DNA from 2 places in the Streptomyces sp. NPDC002564 genome. Region 2 is predicted to be linked to the other one. Evidence: predicted binding sites of a transcription regulator. Region 2 holds the regulator's gene; the other holds the start of a gene.
What was found. Region 2 encodes HspR, which represses chaperone genes until heat shock. Its sites were predicted from a motif close to TTGAGNNNNNNNNNCTCAA; they were not measured.
Positions count from the first base shown of each region.

Region 1: the regulator HspR is predicted to act here: its motif matches at 1,916-1,934, upstream of lon (endopeptidase La).

Region 1 is NZ_JBIARE010000001.1:892,835-896,983, forward strand. It holds gene ACFYXE_RS04070 (rhomboid-like protein) at 1-508, shown strand, start outside; gene ACFYXE_RS04075 (methyltransferase) at 611-1,648, opposite strand; gene lon (endopeptidase La) at 1,957-4,149, shown strand, end outside.
Region 2 is NZ_JBIARE010000004.1:330,659-334,807, reverse strand. It holds gene dnaK (molecular chaperone DnaK) at 1-70, shown strand, start outside; gene grpE (nucleotide exchange factor GrpE) at 70-774, shown strand; gene dnaJ (molecular chaperone DnaJ) at 808-2,001, shown strand; gene ACFYXE_RS16765 (heat shock protein transcriptional repressor HspR) at 2,003-2,452, shown strand; gene ACFYXE_RS16760 (hypothetical protein) at 2,552-3,058, shown strand; gene ACFYXE_RS16755 (helix-turn-helix transcriptional regulator) at 3,069-3,956, opposite strand.

The sequences.
Region 1 (4,149 bases), on a different contig from region 2:
GCTGCGCGGTTCGAGCACCGACGTCGCGCACCTCGCGCAGAGCCCCTTCCTCGTCCTGATCGCCAGCGCGCTGTGGGTCGCGGGCGGCATCACGTCCCCGTACGCGATCGGGTTCCTGCTGGTGCTCACCGCGCTGGAGCGCCGCATCGGCGGACTGCGCACCGCCGGCGTCTTCCTGCTCGGCCACGCCGTGGCCACGCTCGCGACGGAAGTGCCGGTCGGCCTCTCGGTGCTCGCCGGGCACCTGCCCGACAGCTCGCTGCACCGCCTCGACTACGGCATCAGCTTCGGGGTGGCCGCCAGCGTGGGCGCGCTGGCGGGCCTCCTCACGCCGTGGCTCAGGTGGGCCGTCCTCGCCGGGTTCGGCTGGATGCTCGTCGACGACCTGATCGCGTTCACGGACCCCATGACGAACTGGGGGCACCTGCTCGCGCTGGTCATCGGCGTCTCCACCTGGCCGCTGCTCCGGCGCAGGCCGGGCGGCGGCGCGGCCCGTACGGACGCGTAGCACCCCGTCTCGACCTGTAGCACCCCGCCTCGACCTGTAGCACCCCGTCTCGACCTGTAGCCCCGTCTCCGCCACGGCCCGGAACGGCACCTCCGCCACGACCTAGAACGCCGCCTCCGCCTCCACGATCGAGGGGAACGCGTCGGTCGGCAGGATTCGCGTCAGCCGCAGTCCCGCCCCCACCAGCAGCGCGGCGAATTCGTCCTCCGTGCGCTCCCGCCCGTCGACGATCGCCGCCATCGCCACGTCCAGCGTCTTGCCGACGTGCGGTTCGTTGCCGACGGGCAGCACGCAGTCGACGATCAGGAGGCGGGCGTCCGGCGCCATCACCGCCCGGCAGTTGCGCAGGATCCGCAGGCACGCCTCGTCCGGCCAGTCGTGCAGGACCTGCTTGAGCACATAGAGGTCGCCGCCCTCGGGCACCGCCGCGAAGAAGTCCCCGGCCTCGGCCCGCCACCGCCCCCGTACCTCGTCGTCGTCGGCCAGCACGTGGGTGCTCACCGCCGGGGCCTGGTCGTAGAGCACCCCGGTCAGGCCGGGCCGCCCGCGCAGCACCGCGCGCAGCAGCCCGCCCCGGCCGCCGCCGACGTCGACCACCGTGCCCTTCTCCGGGAAGGGGTACGTCCCGGCGATCACCGCGTCGACCGGCCCCGACAGGGACGTCATGCCGGCGTCGAACAGCTCCCGCAGCTCCGGGTCCCCGGCGAGATGGTCGAAGAAGGGCTTCCCGAAGAGGCGCTCGAAGGACGGGCCCGCGGCGCGCACCGTCTCCTCCAGGCCCGCGGAGTTCCGCACGAAGGACGGGTCGGTCAGCATCAGGACCGCCGCGTGCAGGGAGTCCGGCACGTCCGTGCGGATCGCGTCCGCGAGCGGGGTCAGGTGGAAGGCGCCCCCGCCGTCCTCGCGGAACAGGCCGCGGGTCGCCAGATAGCGCAGGACGCGGCGCAGGTGACCGGGGTCCGTCCCGGTCCGCGCGGCCAGCTGCTCGGCGGTCCGCGGCCCGGCCGCCAGATGGTCGGCGATCCGGCAGCGGGCCGCCGTGCGCAGCGCCGCGGAGAAGAGGTGCCCCAGCGCGAGCTCCACGAGCTGTCCGGCCGCGTCCCGCACGTCGCCGTCGCCGTTCCCGGGTGTGTCCACCACAGATCCCCTCCTGAAGGTCGGGCCGGAGGGTCGCAGCGACCACGGTCCCAAGGGCCACGGTCCCAAGGCGAGGGCCAGGAGGGAACGCCGCAGGGGGGCGGCCCCGGCCACGTGACCGGAAATGGGTCCGGATCCCGTCGTACGCCCGCCCGGCGCACCCGCCGCGATCCCGTCGTACGCCCGCGCGCCGTACCCGTCACGGAGGCGGCTTCCGGGTGATCGCTCACAGCGAACAGGGGTCGGGGAACATCTCGGCACTCACCAGCATTGAGTCGGTATAGCTCAACTTGAATGCCGAAGGGGAGATCATGGCTTCTGAGTCCGCTGCCAACACAACGCTCACTCTGCCTGTGCTGCCGCTCGACGACGAGGTCGTCCTGCCCGGCATGGTGGTTCCGTTCGACCTGTCCGACGCCGACGTGCGCGCCGCGGTCGAGGCCGCCCAGGCCGCCGCGCGGTCCACCGGGGACAGCAAGCCGAAGGTGCTGCTTGTTCCGCGCATCGACGGGACGTACGCCGCGACCGGCGTGCTCGGCACCGTCGAGCAGGTCGGACGGCTCTCCGACGGCGACCCCGGCGCCCTGATCCGCGGCCGCCACCGGGTGCGCATCGGCGCGGGCACGACCGGACCCGGCGCCGCCCTGTGGGTCGAGGGGCTGAAGCTCGACGACTCCGTGCCCGAGCCGCTGCCCGGCGCGGTCACCGAGCTCGTCACGGAGTACAAGGCGCTTGCCACCAGCTGGCTGAAGAAGCGCGGCGCCTGGCAGGTGGTGGACCGCGTCACGCAGATCGACGACGTCTCCGCGCTCGCCGACAACAGCGGCTACTCGCCGTTCCTCACCGTCCCGCAGAAGATCGAGCTCCTGGAGACCGAGGACGCGGTCGCCCGCCTCAAGCTCGCCACCGAGCAGCTCCGCGAGCACCTCGCCGAGCAGGACGTCGCGGAGTCCATCGCCAAGGACGTGCAGGAGGGCGTGGACAAGCAGCAGCGCGAGTTCCTGCTGCGCCGCCAGCTCGACGCCGTCCGCAAGGAGCTGCGCGAGATCAACGGCGACAGCAAGGACGCGGCCGAGGAGTCCGACGACTACCGCGCCCGCGTCGAGGCCGCCGACCTGCCCGAGAAGGTCCGCGAGGCCGCCCTCAAGGAGGTCGACAAGCTGGAGCGGTCGAGCGACCAGTCGCCCGAGGGCTCCTGGATCAGGACCTGGCTGGACACCGTCCTCGAACTGCCCTGGACCGAGCGCACCGAGGACGCGTACGACATCAAGGGCGCCCAGGAGATCCTGGACACCGAGCACTCCGGGCTGCAGGACGTCAAGGAGCGCATCACCGAGTACCTCGCGGTGCGCAAGCGCCGCGCGGACCGCGGCCTCGGGGTCGTCGGCGGCCGCCGCGGCGGCGCCGTGCTCGCCCTCGTCGGCCCGCCCGGCGTCGGCAAGACCTCGCTCGGCGAGTCCGTGGCGCACGCCATGGGCCGCAAGTTCGTGCGGGTCGCCCTCGGCGGCGTGCGCGACGAGGCGGAGATCCGCGGCCACCGTCGTACGTACGTGGGGGCGCTGCCCGGGCGGATCGTGCGGGCCATCAAGGAGGCCGGGTCGATGAACCCGGTGGTGCTCCTCGACGAGATCGACAAGGTCGGCTCCGACTTCCGGGGCGACCCGGCGGCCGCCCTCCTGGAAGTCCTCGACCCGGCGCAGAACCACACCTTCCGCGACCACTACCTGGAGGTCGAGCTCGACCTGAGCGACGTCGTCTTCCTGGCCACGGCCAACGTCCTGGAAGCCATCCCGGAGGCCCTGCTCGACCGCATGGAGCTGGTCCGCCTGGACGGCTACACCGAGGACGAGAAGGTCGTCATCGCCCGCGACCACCTGCTCCCGCGCCAGCTGGAGCGGGCCGGGCTCGGCACCGACGAGGTGACGCTCGACGAGAGCGCGCTGCGCAAGCTCGCCGGCGAGTACACCCGCGAGGCGGGCGTGCGGAACCTGGAGCGGTCCGTGGCACGGCTGCTGCGCAAGGTCGCGGCCCAGCACGAACTGGGCGACAGGGAGCTGCCGTCCACCGTCACCGACGCGGACCTGCGGGGCCTGATCGGGCGGCCGCACCACGTGCCCGAGTCCGCCCAGGACCCGGCCGAGCGCCGCACCGCGGTGCCGGGCGTGGCCACCGGGCTCGCGGTCACCGGCGCGGGCGGCGACGTGCTCTTCGTCGAGGCCTCGCTCGCCGACCCGGAGACGGGGGCCTCCGGGCTCACGCTCACCGGCCAGCTCGGCGACGTGATGAAGGAGTCGGCGCAGATCGCGCTGAGCTTCCTGCGCTCGCACGGCGCGGAGCTGGAACTGCCCGTCGCCGACCTCAAGGAGCGCGGCGTGCACGTCCACTTCCCGGCGGGCGCCGTCCCCAAGGACGGGCCGAGCGCGGGCGTCACCCTGACGACCGCCCTCGCCTCGCTGCTCAGCGGCCGGCTGGTCCGCACGGACGTGGCGATGACCGGTGAGGTC
Region 2 (4,149 bases):
CGACGACGTCGTGGACGCCGAGATCGTCGACGACGAGAAGCCCGGTGACGCGAAGGGCGGCGCCGCCTGATGACCGAGGAGACCCCGGGCTTCGGCGAGAACGCCGAGAAGCCTGACGTCCCCTCCGGCGCCACCCCTGATGACGCGGCGCCGAAGGCCGCCGAGCCCTCCACCGAGGAGGGCCCGGCGGCCCCGGCCGGGGACGCAAGCAGCAAGACGTCCGCGCAGGACGTGGGCCTGACCGCCCAGCTGGACCAGGTGCGCACCGCGCTCAACGAGCGCACCGGGGACCTGCAGCGGCTGCAGGCCGAGTACCAGAACTACCGCCGTCGGGTGGAGCGGGACAAGGTGACGGTGAAGGAGATCGCCTCGGCGAACCTCCTCTCCGAGCTCCTTCCCACCCTCGACGACATCGGCCGCGCGCGCGAGCACGGCGAGCTGGTGGGCGGCTTCAAGTCGGTGGCCGAGTCCCTGGAGACCGTCGTCGCCAAGCTGGGGCTGCAGCAGTTCGGCAAGGAGGGCGAGCCCTTCGACCCGACGATCCACGAGGCCCTGATGCACAGCTACGCACCGGACGTCACCGAGACGACGTGCGTCGCGATCCTGCAGCCGGGGTATCGCATCGGCGAGCGCACCATCCGCCCCGCGCGGGTGGCCGTCGCCGAGCCCCAGCCGGGCGCGCAGACCGTCAAGGGCGAGGCACCCGAGGGTGCCGAGGCCACGGCGGACGCGGCCGACGAGAAGAAGGAGACCGGTGGCCCGGACGAGGGCTGACGGTCACGACATGAGTGAGGAGGGACGTCGGGGATGAGCACCAAGGACTTCATCGAGAAGGACTACTACAAGGTCCTCGGCGTCCCCAAGGACGCCACCGAGGCCGAGATCAAGAAGGCGTACCGGAAGCTCGCCCGCGAGAACCACCCGGACGCCAACAAGGGCAATCCCAAGGCGGAGGAGCGTTTCAAGGAGGTCTCCGAGGCGAACGACGTCCTCGGTGACCCCAAGAAGCGCAAGGAGTACGACGAAGCACGTGCTCTCTTCGGCAACGGCGGATTCCGCCAGGGCCCCGGAGGCGGCGGCGGTTCGTTCAACTTCGACCTGGGCGACCTCTTCGGAGGCACCGCCCAGGGCGGCGGGGGAGCGGCCGGCGGCGGCTTCGGGGGCGGTCTCGGTGACGTCTTCGGGGGCCTGTTCAACCGCGGCGGCGCGGGTGCCCCGGGCGGCACCCGGACGCAGCCGCGGCGCGGCCAGGACATCGAGTCCGAGGTCACGCTGAGCTTCACGGAGGCGGTCGACGGCGCGACGGTGCCGCTGCGCATGTCCTCCCAGGCGGCCTGCAAGGCCTGTTCCGGCACCGGCGACAAGAACGGCACGCCGCGCGTGTGCCCGACCTGCGTCGGCACCGGGCAGGTCTCGCGGGGCGGCGGCGGGGGGTTCTCCCTCACCGATCCGTGCATGGACTGCAAGGGCCGGGGCCTCATCGCCCAGGACCCGTGCGAGGTCTGCGGCGGCAGCGGCCGCGCCAAGTCGTCCCGGACGATGCAGGTGCGGATCCCGGCCGGTGTGTCGGACGGGCAGCGCATCCGCCTGCGCGGCAAGGGCGCGCCCGGCGAGCGCGGCGGCCCGGCCGGCGACCTCTACGTGGTCGTGCACGTCGACGCCCACCCGGTCTTCGGCCGCAAGGGCGACAACCTGACGGTCACGGTGCCGGTGACGTACCCCGAGGCGGCCCTGGGCGGCGAGGTCAAGGTGCCCACCCTGGGCGGCCCGCCGGTCACCCTGAAGCTGCCCGCCGGCACGCCGAACGGCCGTACGATGCGGGCCCGCGGCAAGGGAGCGGTCCGCAAGGACGGCACCCGGGGCGACCTGCTGGTGACGGTGGAGGTGTCGGTCCCGACATCGCTGTCCGACGCCGCGAAGGAAGCGCTGGAGTCCTACCGCGAGGCGACTGCGGGCGACGACCCGCGGGCAGAACTGTTCCAGGCCGCGAAGGGAGCATGAGATGGACGGCCGTCGTCGCAATCCGTATCAACTCACCGACGAGACGCCGGTGTACGTCATCTCGGTGGCCGCCCAGCTGAGCGGCCTCCACCCCCAGACCCTGCGGCAGTACGACCGCCTGGGCCTGGTCTCCCCGGACCGCACCGCGGGCCGCGGCCGCCGCTACTCCGCCCGCGACATCGAACTGCTGCGCACCGTGCAGCAGTTGTCGCAGGAGGAGGGCATCAACCTCGCCGGCATCAAGCGCATCATCGAGCTGGAGAACCAGGTGACGGCGCTCCAGTCGCGGATCGCGGAGCTGTCCGCGGCCGTGGAGGGAGCCGCCGTCGCCATGCAGCAACGTGAAGCGGCGGTGCACGCCTCGTACCGCCGCGATCTCGTCCCCTACCAGGACGTGCAGCAGGCGGGCGCGCTGGTGGTGTGGCGGCCGAAGAGATCGACGGAGCAGTAGGTTCCGTACCCTGATACAGGGCCGGGAGGTGACCGCCTCCCGGCCCTGTATCGCTGTTTTCAGGGGAATTTTCACGGGAGTGGGGGGCCGGCCGTGGCCATGGTGGGGCTGTTCTGGATCGCCGAGGGCGATGTCTATGTGGGGGCCAAGCCGGTCGGGCTCGCGCCCGGGGTGCGCCTGACGCCGGAGGGCATCCTCGCCCTCGGCGACCGGCAGACCGGCATGTGGCCGTGGGAGGACGTGCACGCGCTGGCGATCGACGACGTGCCGGTGCGGTCGCTGAAGCGGAACGTCGGCGTGGCCGTCGACCTGGTGCTCACGGTGGGCCTCGGCGGGGGCGACGAGGCGCCGACGATGACGGTCCGGCTCACGGACGCCGAGGGCGCCGAGACGGAGCTGACGGCGTACACGGCGGCGGCGATCGGCTACTCGCAGAAGGAGTACGACCTCTCCCGCGAGCTGCTGTCCCGCCTGACCGAGGGCGCGGGCTCGCTGCTGACCACGCTGACCGCGATGTCGGACTGGGGCCGCCGCCACGAGGGCGGTTCGCCGCGGGCGGGGGAGCGGGAGGCGCTGCTGCGGGAGTGGGCGGCGGGGGCGCCCTGACCCGGGCCCCTCACGGCTCCCGGTCGAGCAGTCCCGACTGGCCGATCAGATAGCCGAGTTGGGCGCGGCTGCTGCTGCCCAGGGTGGCGGCGAGCTTGGCGATGTGGACGCGGGCGGTTCGGATGTTCATGCCGAGCCTGTCGGCCATCTCGGCGTCGGTCAGGCCCTCCACGAGCAGACCGGCGATGGCGCGCTGGCGTGCGGTGATGCCGCCCTCGGAGGGCTGCGGGGCGGCCTGCGGCCACATGGGGGTGGCCAGCCGCCACAGCCGCCAGAAGGTGGTGGCGAAGTACTCGACGAGGGCCGGGTGGCGCAGCTCCAGGGCGATGGTGCGGTCCTTGCTCGCCGGGATGAAGGCGACGGTCCGGTCGAAGACGAAGAGCCGGTCGGTGACCTCGTCCAGGGTGCGGGCCTCGGTGTCGCCTTCGAGCTGTTCGAAGTAGGCGAGGACGGGCAGAGAATGGCGCGTTGTGTGCTGGTACAGGGTGCGCATGCGGCACCCGCGGGTGAGGATCGCCTGGTCCCGGGGGAAGACTTCGGCCAAGGTCTCCGGCGGCCGGGTGCCGCCGGGCTGGACGGCGAGGAACTCGTCCGTGACGTCGTACATCGCGCGGTCGATGGCCGAGTTGATCTGGTCGAGGCCGTCGAGGACGGTGAGGGTGGGGCCCTCGACGTCGGTGCCGAGGACGCCGCACAGGTCGTGCAGCGCGGCGGGGGCGGCGGGGCGCAGCCACTGCAGGTCGACGAGGTCGGGCCGCAGCAGACCGAGGTCCACGAGGCAGGGGACCGCGCGGGCCTCGCTGTGGTGGATCCGGCCTCCGTGCAAGGCCCGGGTGTACACGTGCAGCCCCGCTTCACAGAGTTCTTCGACGGCGTGCAGTAAGTGCTTCGTGGCCATGCGAGCCCCCTCCTGCCTGGTTGAAGCGTCGCGATTCTATGCAGGCGGTGACGGGCCGGGCCGGATGCCGTGGTGGAAGTGTCTGCTTCTGGACGGCGGCTTCCACGTGTCTTGTTCCGGGCGTCGGGTTCCGGTGCCGGATCCGCCGTGGGCGGGGCGCGGGGGACGGCCGGCGGGCGCCCGCCGGGCGGGT